Regions from separate parts of the Micromonospora sp. CA-240977 genome, predicted to be linked through region 3. Evidence: predicted binding sites of a transcription regulator. Region 3 holds the regulator's gene; each other region holds the start of a gene.
The links. Region 3 encodes HrcA, which represses chaperone genes, less so after heat shock. Its sites were predicted from a motif close to GGTTNGCACNCTCNNNNNGAGNGTGCNAACC; they were not measured.
Positions count from the first base shown of each region.

Region 1: a site for HrcA is predicted at 3,829-3,859, ahead of groES (co-chaperone GroES). Genes of this name have one in related genera too.
Region 2: a site for HrcA is predicted at 1,528-1,558, ahead of groL (chaperonin GroEL). Genes of this name have one in related genera too.

Region 1 covers NZ_CP192055.1:6,700,280-6,706,547, forward strand. The annotation lists gene ACQPWW_RS30395 (molybdopterin-dependent oxidoreductase) at 1-1,546, opposite strand, end outside; gene groL (chaperonin GroEL) at 1,673-3,310, opposite strand; gene groES (co-chaperone GroES) at 3,381-3,695, opposite strand; gene ACQPWW_RS30410 (THUMP-like domain-containing protein) at 3,955-5,151, shown strand; gene ybaK (Cys-tRNA(Pro) deacylase) at 5,162-5,641, shown strand; gene ACQPWW_RS30420 (sugar ABC transporter substrate-binding protein) at 5,821-6,268, shown strand, end outside.
Region 2 covers NZ_CP192055.1:7,017,316-7,023,583, reverse strand. The annotation lists gene ACQPWW_RS31975 (cold-shock protein) at 12-215, shown strand; gene ACQPWW_RS31970 (hypothetical protein) at 311-1,480, shown strand; gene groL (chaperonin GroEL) at 1,753-3,375, shown strand; gene ACQPWW_RS31960 (hypothetical protein) at 3,431-3,679, opposite strand; gene ACQPWW_RS31955 (GNAT family N-acetyltransferase) at 3,757-4,695, opposite strand; gene ACQPWW_RS31950 (S8 family serine peptidase) at 4,736-6,268, opposite strand, start outside.
Region 3 covers NZ_CP192055.1:6,042,858-6,049,125, reverse strand. The annotation lists gene hemW (radical SAM family heme chaperone HemW) at 1-1,109, shown strand, start outside; gene ACQPWW_RS27330 (DUF4870 domain-containing protein) at 1,156-1,779, opposite strand; gene hrcA (heat-inducible transcriptional repressor HrcA) at 1,946-2,968, shown strand; gene dnaJ (molecular chaperone DnaJ) at 3,044-4,189, shown strand; gene ACQPWW_RS27315 (16S rRNA (uracil(1498)-N(3))-methyltransferase) at 4,191-4,925, shown strand; gene ppk2 (polyphosphate kinase 2) at 4,943-5,854, opposite strand; gene ACQPWW_RS27305 (SDR family NAD(P)-dependent oxidoreductase) at 5,929-6,268, opposite strand, start outside.

The sequences.
Region 1 (6,268 bases), 660 kb from region 3:
GCCAGTCTCCGCCGTCGACGCGTACCTCGACCCGGCTGATGCCCCGGTGCTGCGCCCAGGCCACACCGGCGACGGTGACCGGGCCGGTGGTCAGCCGGTTCCGACTCCGGGGGGCGTCGATCCGCGACTGGGTCTTGATCGGCCCCTGGGCGGACCAGCCGCGCGGCACCCAGTACGCGTCGAAGTCGGCGAACCGGGTCAGCTCCAGCTCGGTCACCCATTTGCAGGCTGACACGTAACCGTAGAGGCCGGGCACCACCATCCGGACCGGGAAGCCGTGCTCGACCGGCAGTGGCTCGCCGTTCATGCCGACCGCCAACAGCGCGTCCCGTCCGTCGCGCAGGGCGGCGGTGGGGGTGCCGCAGGTCCAGCCGTCGACCGACCGACCGACGACCTGGTCGGCATCGTCCTCCGGGTCGACCTCGTCCAGCAACTCCCGAAGGGGTACGCCGAGCCAGCGGGCGTTGCCGATCAGGTCCCCGCCCACCTCGTTGGAGACGCAGGCCAACGTGACGTACCGCTCGACCAGCGGACGGGCCAGCAGATCCGCGTAGCTGTAGGTGCGCTCGGTGCCGACCCGCCCGTGGATGCGCAGCCGCCAGGTGTCCGGATCCACCTGCGGCACGACAAGCGCGGTGTCGATCCGGTAGAACCCGAAGTTCGGGGTGACGAACGGCGCGAGTTGCGTCAGTGCGAGGTCCGCGCCGGCCGGCACGGCCGGTGCGGGGGCCACCGGCGCGGGCAGTCGGATCGCGTCCCGGGCGGCGGACACTCCGCGCCGGCCGGCCAGCCAACGTCCACCGAGACCGGCAACCAAGGCGGCGCCGAGCAGCACCCCGCTGCCGGTGAGGAACCGCCGCCGCGATTCCGGGTCCACTCCGGCTGGCCCGGCCGGCTCGACCGCCGCCGCCGGCCCGGCGGGAGTCACCGGCACCGGACCCGCCGGGGACACCGGCACCGGACCAGCCGGCGACACCGGCACCGGACCAGCCGGCGACACCGGCACCGGACCAGCCGGGGACACCGGCGACACCGGACCAGCCGGCGACACCGGACCGCCGGTCGACACCGGACCAGCGGCGGGTGTGGGTGGTGACCAGGGCCACGGGTTCAGCTCGAACGGTCCGGCGATGAACAACCAGAGCACCAGGGCGCCGAGCCCGGCACCGACGAGCGACGGCAGCGCGTCGGCCGCGTCCGCACCGGAGCGGGTCAGGGCGGCGACCACGCCGATGACCCCGAACGCGGCGATGCCGGCAAGGCCGAGCGCCAGCCGGCGGACCGCCAACATGCCGAACAGCGCGGCGAACGCTCCGAGCAGCAGACCGGTGCCGATCAGCAGTGCGATCTTGTCGGCGGTGCCGAAGAGGTCGATGGCGAACTGCTTCAGCGACTCGGGGACGGCGTCGACGACCACCCCGCCGACAGCGACCAGAGGAGCCGACCGGGGGCCGGTAAACACTGCCACCGGTTCGGCGATTCCGATCGCGACGGCGGCGGCTGTCACTCCGGCCAGCGCGGCGTACCGCCGCGACGTGGTGCTCATCGGCCCAGTGTGCGCGATCATCCTGCCCGGCAGCCAACAACGTCAGCGTTCGGTAATGACCTGAGCAGACGAAGCGGGGCGCACCGTCGTACGACGGTGCGCCCCGCAACGGGTGTCGCTACCGGGTCAGAAGCCCGGGCCGTGCTGGTGGCCGTGACCGTGGCCGCCACCGGCGGCGGCCGGCTCGGCCTGCTCCGGCTTCTCCACCACGAGGCTCTCCGTGGTGAGCAGCAGACCGGCGATCGAGGCGGCGTTGGTGACCGCGTTGCGGGTCACCTTCACCGGGTCGATGATGCCGGCCTTGACCAGGTCGACGTACTCGCCCTTGGCGGCGTCGAGGCCGTTGCCCCACTTCAGGTCGGCGACCTTCTGCGTGACGACGTAACCGTCGTGACCGGCGTTCTGGGCGATCCAGCGCAGCGGCTCGACGAGCGCCTTGCGCACGACCGAGACGCCGACCTTCTCGTCACCGGTGAAGCCCAGGTCGTCGTCGAGCACCGAGAGGATCTGCACCAGGGCGGCGCCGCCGCCGGGCACGGTGCCCTCCTCGACCGCAGCCTTGGTCGCCGCGATGGCGTCCTCGATGCGGTGCTTGCGCTCCTTCATCTCGACCTCGGTCGCCGCGCCAGCCTTGATGACGGCGATGCCACCGGAGAGCTTCGCCAGCCGCTCGGCCAGCTTCTCCCGGTCCCAGTCGGAGTCGGAGGCCTCGATCTCCTTGCGGATCTGGGCCACCCGGTCGGCGACGTCGGCCTTCTGGCCGCCACCGTCGACGATCGTGGTGTTCTCCTTGTCGACCACGATGCGCCGAGCGGTGCCGAGCACCTCCAGGCCGACCTGGTCGATCTTGTAGCCCAGCTCCGGGGCGACCAGCTCGGCGCCCGTGGAGATCGCGATGTCCTGGAGCATCGCCTTGCGCCGGTCACCGAAGCCGGGGGCCTTGACCGCGCAGACCTTGAGGGTCTTGCGCAGCGAGTTGACCACCAGGGTGGAGAGCGCCTGGCCGTCCACGTCCTCGGCGATGATCAGCAGGGGCTTGCTGTTCTGCAGGACCTTCTCCAGCAGCGGCAGCAGCTCTTCGATCGCCGAGATCTTCTGGGTGGTGACCAGGATGTACGCGTCCTCAAGGACGGACTCCTGGCTCTCCAGGTCGGTGACGAAGTTCGGCGAGATGAAGCCCTTGTCGAACTGGAGACCCTCGGTCACGTCCAGCTCGGTGGTGAGCATGGAGCCTTCCTCGACGGTGATGACACCGTCGCGGCCGACCCGCTCCATCGCCTCGGCGATCAGATCGCCGATCGTGGCGTCCTGCGCGGAGATCGTCGCCACGTTCGCGATCGACTCCTTGCTGGTGACCTCCGCGGCACGGCCGAGCAGCGCCTCGGAGACCTTGGTGGCCGCCGCGTCGATGCCCCGCTTGAGGCCGGCCGGGTTGGTGCCGGCGGTCACGTTGCGCAGGCCCTCGCGAACCATCGCCTGGGCGAGCACCGTCGCGGTGGTGGTGCCGTCACCGGCGACGTCGTTGGTCTTGGTCGCCACCTCCTTGACCAGCTGCGCGCCAAGGTTCTCGTACGGGTTGGTGAGCTCGATCTCCTTGGCGATGGTCACACCATCGTTGGTGATCGTCGGCGCACCGAATTTCTTGTCCAGGACGACGTTGCGCCCGCGCGGGCCGAGGGTGACCTTGACCGCGTCCGCGAGGGCGTTGACACCGTGCTCCAGCAGGTGCCGGGCGTCGTCCGAGAAGCTCAGGATCTTCGCCATGAATGTCCCTTCGAAGCGCCATTGCCCCGGCCCGGCGAGCCGGACCGGGGCAGTGGCACTGATCGGTTGCTTACTTCTCGATGACCGCGAGGACGTCGCGGGCGGAGAGCACCAGGTACTCCTCGCCGGCGTACTTGACCTCGGTGCCGCCGTACTTCGAGTAAAGGACGGTGTCGCCGACCTGAACGTCAACCGGAACCCGGTTGCCGTTGTCGTCGACGCGCCCCGGGCCCACAGCGAGGACAGTGCCCTCCTGCGGCTTCTCCTTGGCGGTGTCGGGGATCACGATGCCCGACGCCGTGGTGGTCTCAGCCTCGTTCGCCTGGACCACGATGCGGTCCTCGAGCGGCTTGATCGCAACCTTGGTCGCGGTAGTCACGGGCATACCCTCCTGGGGTACTGGTTTCGTTGCTGGCCGGCGGGGCCAACCAGCGTCAATCTGCCTCATGCCACCGGGCGGGACCGTCGTCGCGGGTGCCGGTCCGCCTGGCGTGCGCACCCGGGTCGCGAGACCCGGAAGCTGGCACCCTCAGGGTGAGAGTGCTAATCGCAGGTTATTCCGTGGCTAGCACTCCGTCAAGGAGAGTGCCAGCGAGTCGCGCCCCGCCAGCCTGGATTTCCGGGTCCACCCGGACAATGACCGGGTGGATCTCGATCAGCTGGCGGCGCTGCGTACCCCCGAGGGGTCGGCCGCGCTCACGGCGGCGGCCGGGCTGGCCGGCGGTGATCCGCTGGCCGCGGCGTCGGCGCTGCGGGCGGCCGGGGTGCCGCCGACGCTGGCCGCGGCGGCGCTCACCCAGGCCGAGCTGCGGCACCGGGCGGTCGGCAAGTTCGGTCCGGCCGCCGCCGGGATGTTCCTCACCCGCGCCGGGCTGGAACAGGCCACCCGCCGGGTGGTCGCCGATCGTCGGGCCGCCCGGCTGTCCGCGGCCGGCGTCCGCACCCTGGCCGACCTCGGCTGCGGCCTCGGCGCGGACGCGCTGGCCGCCGCCCGCGCCGGCATCCGGGTGTACGGGGTGGAGGCCGACCCGGTGACCGCCGCGATGGCCGCCGCCAACGCCGAGGCGGCCGGGCTGGCCGAGCTGTTCACCGTCGAGTGCGGCGATGCCACAGCGTTCGACGTCTCCCGCGTCGACGGGGTCTTCTGCGACCCGGCCCGCCGCGCCACCGGCACCGGACGACGGATCTTCGACCCGCGCGCCTACTCGCCACCGTGGGACTTCGTCACCGGGCTGGCCGAGCGGGTGCCGCGCACCGTGGTGAAGGTGGCGCCGGGCCTGGACCACGCGCTCATTCCGGCGGGCGCGGAGGCGGAGTGGGTGGGCGTGGACGGCGACCTGGTGGAGGCCGCGCTCTGGTGTGGTGAGCTGGCGGAGGTGCCCCGCCGCGCGACGCTCTACCGGCAGCAGGGCGTCGAGACCCGTCGCCACCAGCTCACCGGCTCGGGTGCCGACGAGGCGTCGGTCGGGCCACCCCGGCGCTACCTGTACGACCCGGACCCGGCGGTGGTCCGCGCACACCTCGTCGCCGAACTGGCCGGCGAGCTGGACGCCACCCTCGGCGACCCGAGCATCGCCTACCTCTACGCCGACCAGCCGACCCGCACCCCGTACGCACGCTGCCTGGAGATCACCGACGTGTTGCCGTTCTCGCTCAAGCGCCTGCGGGCGCTGCTGCGGGACCGCCGGGTGGGCCGGGTGGAGATCCTGAAGCGGGGTTCCGCGCTCACGCCGGAGCAGCTTCGGCGGGACCTGCGGCTGGCCGGTGGTGAGGCGGCGAGCCTGGTGCTCACCCGGGTCGCCGGCGCACCGACGGTGCTGATCGGTCGGCCGGTCGACTAGCGTCGGCGGGGTGGCAGGACAGGGCACTCCGGCAACGGCACTGTTGGTCAAGCGCGGCATCGCGCATCGCACCCATCCGTACCGCGTGTCGCCGGACGCCCCGAACTACGGCGCGTTGGTGGCGGTGGCGCTCGGCGTGGCGCCGGAGCGGGTGTTCAAGTCGCTGGTGACCGAGGTCGACGGCGCGCTCACCGTGGCGGTCGTTCCGGTCACCGGCGAACTGGACCTCAAGGCGCTGGCGGCGGCGGTCGGTGGCAAGCGGGCGGCGCTGGCCGACCGGGTGGTCGCGGAGCGGGCCACCGGCTACGTACGCGGTGGGATCAGCCCGCTGGGGCAGCGTCGGCGGTTGCCAACAGTGCTGGACCAATCCGCGCTGGACCTGCCGACGATCTACGTTTCGGCTGGTCGGCGTGGTCTGCAACTCGAACTGGCCGCGGCGGATCTGGTGGCGTTGACCGACGCCCGCACCGCGCCGTTGCAGACCCGCTGACGACTCTCGTTACGTCGACTCCACCGTGGGATACCCACTGAGTAACAGTCGCGTTGCTGAATTGTTATCGCCCCCAACAAACTTGGCACCTGCGCGGTCTTGTGGAGCCGGTGTGACGCGAAATACGTTGCCGGACACAACAAAACAACACCTCCCCCACCTCCGAAAGGACCCTGCACATGCGTAAGGGGATCCTCACCATCGCCGCCGTGGGCCTGCTCGCGACCGGCGGCTTGACCGCCTGTAGCGACGACTCCGGCAACGGCTCGGCCGACTCCAAGAAGACTCCCAAGATCGGCGTGATCCTTCCGGACAGCAAGTCCTCCCCCCGCTGGGAGACGGCGGACCGTCGCTTCCTGGAGGAGGCGTTCAAGGCCGCCGGCGTCCAGTACGACATCCAGAACGCCCAGAACGACAAGGCCGCATTCCAGACCATCGCCGACCAGATGATCACTGGCGGCGTCACCGCCCTCATGATCGTCAACCTGGACTCCGGCACCGGCAAGGCCGTGCTCGACAAGGCCAAGTCGCAGGGCGTCGCCACCATCGACTACGACCGGCTCACCCTGGGCGGCTCGGCCCAGTACTACGTCAGCTTCGACAACGAGGTCGTCGGCAAGCTCCAGG
Region 2 (6,268 bases), 970 kb from region 3:
GGAAGTGCACCGTGGCACAGGGCACCGTGAAGTGGTTCAACTCCGAAAAGGGCTACGGCTTCATCGCCGTCGACGGCGGTCAGGACGTTTTTGTCCACTTCTCCGCGATCGAGATGGACGGTTACAAGGCGCTGGACGACGGCCAGCGGGTGGAGTTCGAGATCGCCCAGGGTCAGAAGGGCCCGCAGGCCGAGCACGTACGCGTCATCGCCTGACCTTTCCTCCTTGATCGGCCCCGCGCGTCGGGGCTGCGACGCGGGCGCACAACCGGGAAGATCGTGGCCGTTCCAGCCGATGCTGAGGAGCGTTCATGACTGACCAGCCGCCCGCGCCCACCCCACCCTCTGGGCCGGGGGAGCCGGGTCCGTCCGATCCGACAGTGCCGTACGGCAGTTCCGGCGCGGCCGGGGACACGCCATCCGACGTGAGGCCGCGCGTACCTCCGGTCGGCCCGCCGCCCGGCTGGGATCCGGCGCAGGGGGGCTGGGATCCGGCACACGGCGGCTGGGATCCGCCGACGCAGGGTTGGGCGTTGCCGCCCACCGGCGGCTACCCGCCCGGGTCGGGTCCCTACGGCGCGCAACCGTGGTATCCGGGGGCGCCGGTCGGCTGGTACCCGCCGGGCTACGGGTTCGACCCGAACGATCCCCTTGTCACTCCGCCCGGCGCCGGTCTGGCCGGCTGGTTCAACAGGTGTGCCGGCGCGCTGCGCCGGGGCTGGCGGCAGTTGGTGCCCATCATGTTGCTCACCCAGGCGTTGCCGGCGGCAGTGCTCTCGGTGATCTCCCTGGGCATCGACCCGTCGGCCGAGTGGGACGTCCAGTCCGGGGCGGATTCCGCTCCCGCGCTGCCGGACAACTTCGCCGTCGATCTGGTGGGCCTCTTCGTGGTCCTGATCGGCGGCAGTCTGTTGGTCGGGCTGGTGCAGGCCGTCGGGTGGGCCGCCGGCAGTTGGGTGATCACGCAGCAGGCGTCCGGTCAGCCGGGCAGCCTGGACTCCGCGCTGCGCTACGGCTTCCGGCGGGCCCTGGGGCTGTGGGGCTGGACCCTGCTGATCGGCGTGATCGCCGGCATCGGCTTCTGCTGCTGCGTGCTGCCGGGCATCTACCTGTCGTTCGCGCTGAGCATGGCCGGCCCGGTCTATCTCTTCGAACGCCGTAACCCGATCGGCCGGTCGTTCCGGATGTTCCACGACCGGCTCGGCCTACTGCTCGGTCGGGTGGCCCTGGTGGCCCTGGCGATCATCGTCGTCAGCGTGATCTCCGCCGCCCTGGAGGGGGCGGGCACCGGCGTCTTCGGCCAGGATCCCCTCGCGTCGCCGGGCACGGCGGCCGGGGCGGTGGCGGTGATCGCGGTCACCGCCGCGCTGGCCCTGCCGGCCCAGCTGGCCCAGTTGATCGGTCTGCTGGTGACGTACGCCGAGCAGCGTGCCCATGAGGCGCCGGTGAACACTGCCGGACTGGCCGCGGAACTCGGCTGAGCGGCCCCATCGTGCTTGCACTCGGCAGGGGAGAGTGCTAAACAAGTCATTGGCACTCGCATACCGTGAGTGCCAATGGTCGGGACGGTGGGGCCAGGTTGCACCGGCGTGGAGACGCCGGGGCGGCACATGGCCGGTCGTCGCGGGCTATCCGGCCCGGCCGAAGGACGTCGTCGTCGCCAGGTGGCGACGTCCCAAGGTGCGTACACCAGGCGGCCCATCCGGGGCACACATCTCGGGTGGCCCGTGAGTGTCCAGGAGGACAACGCCGTATGGCCAAGATGATCGCGTTCGACGAAGAGGCGCGCCGCGGCCTCGAGCGGGGCATGAACCAGCTCGCCGACGCCGTAAAGGTGACCCTCGGCCCCAAGGGCCGCAACGTCGTGCTCGAGAAGAAGTGGGGTGCCCCCACCATCACCAACGATGGTGTGAGCATCGCCAAGGAGATCGAGCTCGAGGACCCGTACGAGAAGATCGGCGCTGAGCTGGTCAAGGAGGTCGCCAAGAAGACCGACGACGTTGCCGGTGACGGCACGACGACGGCGACCGTCCTGGCCCAGGCCCTGGTTCGCGAGGGCCTGCGCAACGTGGCCGCTGGCGCCAACCCGATGGCCCTGAAGCGGGGCATCGAGGCTGCGGTCGCGAGCGTCTCGGAGGAGCTGTCCAAGCTCGCCAAGGACGTCGAGACCAAGGAGCAGATCGCCTCCACCGCCTCCATCTCCGCTGGCGACAGCACCGTCGGCGAGATCATCGCCGAGGCGATGGACAAGGTCGGCAAGGAAGGCGTCATCACCGTCGAGGAGAGCAACACCTTCGGGCTCGAGCTGGAGCTCACCGAGGGTATGCGCTTCGACAAGGGCTACATCTCGGCCTACTTCATGACCGACCCGGAGCGTATGGAGGCCGTCTTCGACGACCCGTACATCCTGATCGCCAACAGCAAGATCTCGTCGGTGAAGGACCTGCTCCCGATCCTGGAGAAGGTCATGCAGTCGGGCAAGCCGCTGCTGATCATCGCCGAGGACCTGGAGGGCGAGGCCCTCGCCACCCTGGTGGTCAACAAGGTCCGTGGCACCTTCAAGTCGGTCGCCGTCAAGGCGCCGGGCTTCGGTGACCGCCGCAAGGCCATGCTGACCGACATCGCCATCCTCGCCGGTGGCCAGGTCATCAGCGAGGAGGTCGGCCTCAAGCTCGACGCCGCCAGCCTCGACATGCTGGGCCGCGCCCGCAAGGTCGTGGTGACCAAGGACGAGACCACCATCGTCGACGGTGCCGGTGACGCCGAGCAGATCCAGGGCCGGGTCAACCAGATCCGGGCCGAGATCGACAAGAGCGACTCCGACTACGACCGGGAGAAGCTGCAGGAGCGGCTGGCCAAGCTGGCCGGCGGCGTTGCGGTCATCAAGGTCGGCGCGGCCACCGAGGTCGAGCTCAAGGAGCGCAAGCACCGCATCGAGGACGCCGTTCGCAACGCGAAGGCCGCCGTCGAGGAGGGCATCGTCCCGGGTGGTGGCGTCGCGCTGGTGCAGGCCGGCAAGACCGCCTTCGACAAGCTCGACCTGGTCGGCGACGAGGCGACCGGTGCGAACATCGTCAAGGTGGCGCTGGACGCCCCGCTGCGGCAGATCGCCGTCAACGCCGGCCTCGAGGGCGGCGTCGTGGTGGAGAAGGTCCGTAACCTCGAAGCGGGTCACGGCCTCAACGCCGCCAACGGCGAGTACGTCGACCTGCTGGCCGCGGGCATCATCGACCCGGCCAAGGTGACGCGCTCGGCGCTGCAGAACGCCGCGTCCATCGCGGCGCTGTTCCTCACCACCGAGGCCGTTGTCGCGGACAAGCCGGAGAAGACCCCGGCTGCCCCGGCTGGCCCGGGTGGCGGGGACATGGACTTCTGAGTCCAGTCCGACACCGGACGGGGCGGGCCGCTGACGCGGTCCGCCCCGTTCGTCGTCAGGTCGGCAGTGGGCGCTGGTTGCGCCGCTTCTGCGCCCGGTTGTACGGCGGAAGCAGTTGGATCGGCGCGTCCACCATCTCCCGTGGCTCCTCGGCGACCGCCGACTCGTCGTCGGTGGTCATCTCGGCCAGTTGCTCGGCGTCGCCGTAGTCGAGCCGGTCGAACGGCAGTTGGCCGGGGAGTTCGCCGACCGGTTTCCAGGTGATCGGCGGGCCGTCCTCGGTCTGGTCGTCATCCGTGGTCATGGCTGCCTCCTCTACCAAGACGGTAGGGGGCGTCGATGGCCGACGCGGGCGAATGGATCAATGCCCTATTTGCCCGGTTATGCCGCAGGTAGGGTCCGCCGGTACAGGAAGAAGACCCGCTCGATCCGGGCGCCCGCGCTGCCGGAATAGAACGGCACCGGGCCCACCCAGCCGATCTCCGCCCGGGTCAGCCCCGCCACCTGCTGGTCCCGCAGGCAGCGCCGCAACAGGACACCACCGATGCCCGACCCCTCGGCGGCCGGCGCGGTGCCCATCGGCCCGAACCAACTCGGCCGGGACGACCCGTACGCGGCGAAGCCGAGCACCTCGCCGTCCCGCTCCGCCAGGTGACAACCGGCGCCGTCACGACCCACCGACCCGGCCAGCTCACCGTCCCAGGTGCCACCGAAGGTGGACCGGGCGAACGCGGTCAACGCCGGCAGATCCGCCGGCTCCGCCCGGCGTACGGTCACCCCCTGGTCGGCCAGCCGCCGCTCGGCCGCCTCGGTGGACCGCAGTGCCGGCGACCCGTCGTGGGACAGGTCCGCTGTCATGTTCCAGGCGGTCCGATCCTGCCGGTAGCCGAGCGCGAGAGCGGCGCAGACCGCCGGGGTGTAGCGGACGTCGATGCCCGGCCACGCGTAGTACGGCGGGTTCCCGGCCAGCAGCACCTCGGTCACCCCGCGCTCGGCCAGCACCCGCTCGGCCCGCCGCAGCAGTGCCCGGCCGACGCCCCGGCGGCGGTGATCCGGCAGGACCGCGACCAGGTCCACGTGCCCGATGCCCGGCTCGGTCGACGACACCGAGCAGAGCAGCACCCCGACCAGGTCTGCCCCCCGGTACGCGCCAAGCCCCACCACCGGCCGGTCGGCGGCGGCGGCCCGGGGCCAGAGAACATCCACGATGGGGGCCGCCTCGGCGGCGTCCTCGGGCAGGTCGAGGGCCTGCTCGCAGAGCCGCGCCACGGTGGGGGCCAGGTCGGGGGTCAGTTCGGTGACGGTGATCTCGGCGTCCATGGTCGCCGACCCTAGATCACCGGGTGCTCCCGCGCGTACCTCACCGCCGGGCGGCTTCGACTGCCGCGTAGGCGTCGACCTGGCCCGAACCGGTGACGTTGGACGGGCCGCCGCAGGCGTCAGCCGGGTTGTCCGAGCGGTAGGTGGGTGTCGCCGCCGTCGCGGTGTCCCGCAGGATCTGCCGGGTACGGTCCACGTCGCCGACCAGCGCCGGGTTCGCCGACCACATCAGTGCGACCACCCCCGCCACCTGCGGTGTCGCCATCGAGGTGCCGTCCAACGCCGCGTACGTGCCGCCCGGCATCGCCGACACCACACCCACGCCCGGGGCCAGGACGTCCGGCTTAGCCGTGCCACCCGACACCGGCCCGCGCGAGGAGAACTCAGCGACCCGGCGTTGCGCGTCCACCGCGCCCACTGTCAACACGTCCGGGTACGGCGCCGGCGGGTCGTCGATCGACGCGCACCACGGCCCGGTGTTGCCGGCGGCGGCGACCACGAAGATCCCGGCGGCGTCCAGCGCGGCGGTGGCCGGCCGCAGCACACCCTTGTCGCAGCCCTCGATCGACGGGCAGCCCCACGAGTTGGTGAGCACCTGCGGGGCGCGCTCCGGACGACCGTCGGTGAACGGGTCGCCGCCGGCCGGGAAGGGCGCCAGCATGAACTGGAGGCAGTCCAGGTAGTGCGCGGGGTTGCCGAGGTTGCGGTCCAGGTTGACGCAGCCCACCCACTGGGCGTCCGGTGCCACCCCGATGCCGTCCCGCCCGACCGCGCTGCCCACCGTGTGGGTGCCGTGCCCGCCCTGGTCGGTCGGGCTCCGGGTGCCGTCCCACGGGTCGTACCAGGAGTCGTCCCCGCCGCGGAACCCGGCTCGCAACGCCGGATGGGTGCCGTCCACGCCCGAGTCCGAGCTGCCGACCACGATGCCGGCGCCGGTCACCCCGAGTTGGGACCACACCCGGTCGGCGCCGATCTGGCGGATGTTCCACTCGGGTCCGGTGGGCGTGGGCGCGGTGCCCCGGTTCTGCCCCGCCGGGGCCGGCAGCGGCCGCAGGCGCTGGCTGACCAGCACCCGGGCCACCTCCGGTCGGCGGGCGAGCCACGCCCGTACCGCCGGGCCGCCGTCCACCTCGACCGCGTTCACCAGGTAGTACGACACCGGGTCGAGTCGCAGTCGACCCAGCCCCCGGAGCAGGTCGGCCTGGCTGCGCTCGGCGGTCGTCACCAACCGCCGGTAGACCTCCGCCGCGCGGGCGTCCCGCCCGGCCCGACCTGGCTGGCTGGCCGGCAGGCCCGTCAGGTCGGCCTGCGCCCGCAGCACCACGAACAGCCGCTCGCCGTACAGGCCCGGTTGACCAGGACCCAGGTCCACCACGCCGAACGTCACGAGCAGCACCACGGCTGCCACCGCCGCGACCCGACGGCTCGGGGTCCGTGCCGCCCGCCGGGCGAGCAGCACCGCGTACCCGATGGCGACCAGGACGGCGACGGCGAGCCCGGCGCCGGCCGCGGCCGCCACCCAGAACGGGACGTCGCGGGTGCCGATCAGCAGCAGAGTGATCTCTTCCGGGTC
Region 3 (6,268 bases):
GCGCCAGCCGCTGCGGCTACTGCGACTTCAACACCTACACGGCGGCCGAGCTGGGCGGAGGGGCGAGCCGCGAGGGGTACGCCGACACCGTCCTGGCCGAGTTGGCGCTCGCCGCCCGGGTGCTCGGCGACAGCCCGCCGCCCCGGGTCGACACCGTCTTCGTCGGCGGCGGCACACCCACCCTGCTCCCCGCCGACGACCTGGCCCGCATCCTCGACGGCATCGACCGCACCTGGGGGCTGGCCGCCGACGCCGAGGTGACCACCGAGGCCAACCCGGAGTCGGTCACCCCGGAATCGTTGACGCTGCTGCGCAAGGCCGGCTACACCCGGATCTCGCTGGGCATGCAGTCCGCCTCCCCGGGGGTGCTGGCGATCCTGGACCGCAAACACAGCGCCGGCCGGGCCACCGCCGCCGCCCTGGAGGCCCGCGAGGCCGGCTTCGCGCACGTCAACCTGGACCTGATCTACGGGACCCCGGGGGAGCGGCCCGAGGACTTCGCCGCCTCGCTGGAGCAGGTCGTGGCCGCCGGGGTGGACCACGTCAGCGCGTACGCCCTGATCGTCGAGGACGGCACCCGGCTCGCCGCCCGGATGAAGCGCGGCGAGCTGGCGTACCCCAGTGACGACGTGGCCGCGGACCGCTACCTGGCCGCGGAGGCCGCCCTCGACGCGGCCGGTCTCTCCTGGTACGAGGTCTCCAACTGGGCCCGCACCGACGACGCCCGGTGCCGGCACAACCTGCTCTACTGGACCGGCGCGGACTGGTGGGGGCTCGGGCCGGGGGCGCACAGCCACGTCGGCGGGGTGCGCTGGTGGAACGTCAAGCACCCCTCGATGTACGCCCAGCGGTTGGCGGCGGGAACGTCACCGGGCCTGGCCCGGGAGGTGCTCACGGCCGACGAGGCGCACATGGAGGACGTGATGCTGCGGCTGCGGCTGGCCAGCGGCCTGCCGCTCGCGGTGCTGGACGGCGCCGGCCGGGCCGGTGCCCAGCGGGCGCTGGCCGACGGCCTGCTGGACACCGACGCGTACGCGGCCGGCCGGGCGGTGCTCACCCTGCGCGGGCGGCTCCTCGCCGACGCGGTGGTGCGCGACCTGCTGCCCTGAACGGGAAGCGGCGCACGGGTCGGCCGGGGGAGCGGCCGACCCGCTGTCACTTGATGAAGTTGACCGACATCGGGTAGCGGTAGGGCGTGCCCTCGTTGGCCTTCATGCCCCCGATGATCCCGAACAGGATCTGGATCACCACGACCGCGATGCTGGGCAGGAAGAGCAGGCACCAGCTCACGAAGAGCAGCACGAACGCGATGATCGACCAGAGGATCTGGAAGTTCAGGGCGGCCAGGGCGTGCGTCCGGACGGTCGGCGACTGGTTGCCGCGGGCCAGGTAGGCGATGAGCGGGGCGACGAAGCCCAGCGGGCCGAAGCTGATCAGCGCGCCGAGGGATCCGCCGAAGTGGGCGACGAGCGCCCAGGTCTTGTCCTCGTTGTTGGCGTAGCCGCCGCCGGGGCCGCCGTAGGCGCCGCCGGTCGGATACCCGCCAGGGGGATAGCCGCCGGGCGGCGGGTAGCCCCCCGCCGGGGGGTAGCCGCCTGACGGCGGTTGTGCACCGGTGGGCGGCGGATAGCCACCGGCCGGGGGATAGCCGCCCGGGCCAGGCGCCCCGGACAGTGGTGCGGTGGGTGGCTCGGCCGACGGGTACGAGCTGGGAGAGGTCGGCTCCGGCGGGTAGTTGCCGGGGTCACCCGCGCCGGGAGGGCGAGGAGGTTCTGTCATGGGTGTCACGGTAGGGGTCCGTGGCAACGCGGCACCAGTGGGCGGTCGTTGATCATCGCGCCGGCGGGTACGCCGACGTAGACTGGCACTCGTTACAGTCGAGTGCCAGGACGGCCCGGCCGGGCCCACGGCACCGGCGGCCGACGTGCGACAGGAGGTGCGGATGATGGGTCTCGACGACCGGAAGCTCGCCGTGCTCCGCGCGATCGTCGAGGACTACGTCTCCACCCAGGAGCCGGTCGGCAGCAAGGCGCTTGTCGAGCGGCACCAGCTCGGGGTCTCCCCGGCCACGGTCCGCAACGACATGGCCGTGCTGGAGGAGGAGGGCTACATCCGGCAGCCGCACACAAGTGCCGGCCGGGTGCCCACCGACCGCGGCTACCGGCTCTTCGTCGACCGGTTGTCCCGGGTCAAGCCGCTCAGCCCGGCCGAACGTCGGGCCATCGAGCGCTTCCTGGTCGGCGCGGTCGACCTCGACGACGTGGTGCACCGCACGGTACGGCTGCTCGCCCAGCTCACCCGGCAGGTGGCCGTCGTGCAGTACCCGAGCCTGGCCCGCTCCTCGGTTCGACACCTGGAGCTGGTGCCGATCTCCACCACCCGGCTGATGCTCGTCATGATCGCTGACACCGGGCGGGTCGAGCAGCGGCTGGTGGAGCTGCCCGGTCCGGTGCCGGCGGACGACGTCATCGACCTGCGCCGGCTGGTCAACGAGAAGCTCGCCGGCGCGCGGCTGTCCGAGACGCCGCCGTTGGTGCAGGCGCTTGTCGAGGAGGTGCCGGTCGAGCTGCGTCCGGCGATGACCACGCTCTCCACGGTGCTCCTGGAGACGCTCGTCGAGCGGCACGAGGAACGCATCGCGCTGGCCGGCACCGCGAACCTCACCCGGGGCGGCCTGCTCGACTTCCAGGGTTCGCTGCGTCCGATCCTGGAGGCGCTGGAAGAGGAGGTCGTGCTCCTCAAGCTCATCGGCGAGACCGAGCCGAGCACGACGCGGGTGCTGATCGGCGACGAGAACGAGTTCGACAACCTGCGGGCCGCCTCGGTGGTCAGCACCGGGTACGGCCCGGGCGCCACGATCGTCGGCGGCCTGGGAGTGCTGGGACCCACCCGGATGGACTACCCCGGCACCATCGCCACGGTGCGCGCCGTGGCACGCTACGTGGGCGAGTTGCTGGCCCAGAACTGACCAGTCAGGGCCGACGGCCGGCTGTTTGCCGCCGGATCGGCGCAACGCGAGACGAACATGAGGACACGGAACGCAGTGGCCAGGGACTACTACGGCATCCTCGGTGTGAGCCGGGAAGCCTCCGATGACGAGATCAAGCGCGCCTACCGCAAGCTGGCGCGCCAGTTCCACCCGGACGTCAATCCGGACCCGGAGGCTCAGGAGAAGTTCAAGGACATCAACGCCGCGTACGAGGTCCTCTCGGACGACCGGAAGCGGCAGATCGTCGACCTCGGTGGCGACCCGCTCGCCCCGGGCGGCGGGGGCGCCGGTGGCCCGGGTGGCCCCGGTGGCGCCGGCCCGTTCGTCGGTTTCCAGGACATCATGGACGCGTTCTTCGGTGGCGCGGCCGGTGGGGCGCGCGGCCCCCGTCCACGGACCCGTCCGGGCGCCGACGCGATCCTGCGACTCGAACTGGACCTGCACGAGACGGCGTTCGGCGTCGAGGCCCCGATCACCGTCGACACCGCAGTGCTCTGCACCACCTGCTCCGGCGCCGGCACGGCCGCCGGCACCCACCTGGCGACCTGTGAGGCGTGTGGCGGCCGTGGTGAGGTGCAGTCGGTGCAGCGCACCTTCCTCGGCCAGGTGGTCTCCGCCCGGCCGTGCACCGTGTGCCAGGGCTACGGCACCACCATCCCGCACCCCTGCCCCACCTGCGCCGGCGACGGCCGGGTGCGCACCCGCCGGTCGCTGACCGTCAAGATCCCGGCCGGCGTCGAGGACGGCATGCGGATCCGGCTGGCCCAGCAGGGCGAGGTGGGCCCGGGTGGCGGCACCGCCGGCGACCTCTACGTGGAGATCCACGAGCGGCCCCACGACGTCTACTCCCGCAAGGGCGACGACCTGCACTGCCGCGTCACAGTGCCGATGACCGCGGCGGCGCTCGGCACCCGCCTGACCATCAAGACCCTGGACAGCGAGGAGACGGTCGACGTCAAGGCCGGCACCCAGCCGGCCAGCACGCTGCGACTGCGCGCCCGGGGCGTGCCGCACCTGCGCGGCACCGGCCGCGGCGACCTCTACGTGCACCTGGACGTGCGGACCCCGACCAAGCTCGACCCGGACCAGGAGAAGATGCTGCGCGACTTCGCCAAGACCCGCGGTGAGGAGGTCGCCGAGTTATCCAAGCAGGGCGGCTTCTTCTCCCGGATGCGCGACGCGTTCAACGGGCACGCCTGAGGTGTCCGCGCCGCTGTTCCTGGTCGAGGCGCTGCCCACCGGTGACGCGTTGACCCTGGACGGCCCGGAGGGCCACCACGCCGCCACCGTGCAGCGGCTGCGGGTCGGTGAGGAGCTGCTGCTCGCCGACGGTCGGGGCGGCACGGCCGCCGCCGTGGTCACCGCCGTCGGCCGCGGCAGCCTGGAGGTCACCATCACCTCCCGGGGGTACGTGGACGCGCCGGTCCCCCGGATCGTGGTGGTGCAGGGCATCGCCAAGGGCGACCGCGGTGAGCTGGCGGTGCAGGCGATGACCGAGGTCGGGGTGGACGAGATCGTGCCCTGGGCGGCGTCCCGCTCGGTCGCCCAGTGGCGTGGCGACCGGGGCGTACGGGCCCGGGAGAAGTGGGTGGCCACCGCCCGGGAGGCCGCCAAGCAGGCCCGCCGGCCGTGGTTGCCGGTGGTGGCCGGCGCGCCGGACGAGTCCACCGCCACCGTCGCCCGCCGGATCGCCGGCGCTGCCGCCGGGTTCCTGCTGCACGAGGAGGCCGAGGAGCGGCTCACCACCGCCGAGCTGCCGCCCGCCGGTGAGATCGTCCTGGTCGTCGGCCCGGAGGGTGGCATCGCCCCCGCCGAGCTGACCGCCTTCCGGGACGCGGGCGGGCGAGTCGTCCGGCTCGGTCCGGCCGTGCTGCGCACCTCGACCGCCGGAGTGGCGGCGCTCAGCGTGCTCGCCACCCGCCTCGGCCGCTGGTGACCGTCACCGCCTGACGGTCAGGGTCGGGGGAAGACGGGCACCACCTCCTCCTCCGGTCCCAGATCCAGCCCCGCCGGCCCGATTATCTGCGGATCCGGCGTACCGACCACGGCCAGGTCCTTGCCGGTGTAGTCGAAGCGGTGCAGCACGTGCCGCATCGCCTCGATGCGGGCCCGCTTCTTGTCGTTGCTCTTCACGACCGTCCACGGCGCGTCGGCCGTGTCGGTCCAGAAGAACATCGCCTCCTTGGCCTCGGTGTACTCGTCCCACCGGTCCAGCGAGGCAATGTCCATCGGGGACAGCTTCCACTGCCGGACCGGGTCCACCTGGCGGATCGCGAACCGGGTCCGCTGCTCGTTCTGGGACACCGAGAACCAGAACTTGACCAACCGGATGCCCGAACGCACGAGCATCCGCTCCAGCTCCGGGGCCTGCCGCAGGAACTCCAGATACTCCTTGCGGGAACAGAAGCCCATCACCCGTTCGACGCCGGCCCGGTTGTACCAGGAACGGTCGAACAGCACGATCTCACCGGCCGCCGGCAGGTGCGCCAGCCACCGCTGGAAGTACCACTGGCCGGCCTCCCGCTCGTCCGGCTTGGCCAGCGCCACCACTGACGCGCCGCGCGGGTTGAGGTGCTCCATGAACCGCTTGATGGTGCCGCCCTTGCCGGCCGCGTCCCGACCCTCGAAGAGGATCACCAGGCGTTCACCGGACTCCTTGATCCAGTCCTGGAGCTTGAGCAGCTCGATCTGGAGCAGCCGCTTGTCGTGGTCGTACCGGTCGCGGTCCATCCGCTCGTCGTACGGGTAGTCCTCCCGCCAGGTCTGCACGGGAGTGCCGTCCGGCCGCAGCAGGACGGGGTCGTCGTCGTGGCCGTCGGCCACCCGGTAGTCGGCGGTGAGGTCCAGCAGCGCGGTGTCGGCCATGTCGGGGAGACTTACCCGCCGTCGTGCCGCCGGCCACCTCCCCGGGCCGGGTGATGTGGGTGGCTGTTCCGCCGTCAGCTGCGCAGGTAGGAGGCGCCGTTGAGGTCGACGATCGTGCCGGAGGCCCACTCGGCCTGCGGCGAGGCGAGCCAGTGCACGGCGGCGGCGATCTCCTCCGGCTCGCCGACCCGGTCGAACGGGCTCTGCGCCCGGATCGCCGCGCCCTCCGCACCGCGGAGGTACTCGGTGACCATGTCGGTCGCCACGAAACCCGGCGCGACGGTGGCGACAGCGATGCCGTACGGCGCGAGCGCCACCGCGAGGGACTGGCCCAGCGCGTTCAACCCCGCCTTGCTGGCGCCGTACGCCGGCTGGTGCGGCTCGCCGCGGAACGCGCCGCGGGACGAGACGTTG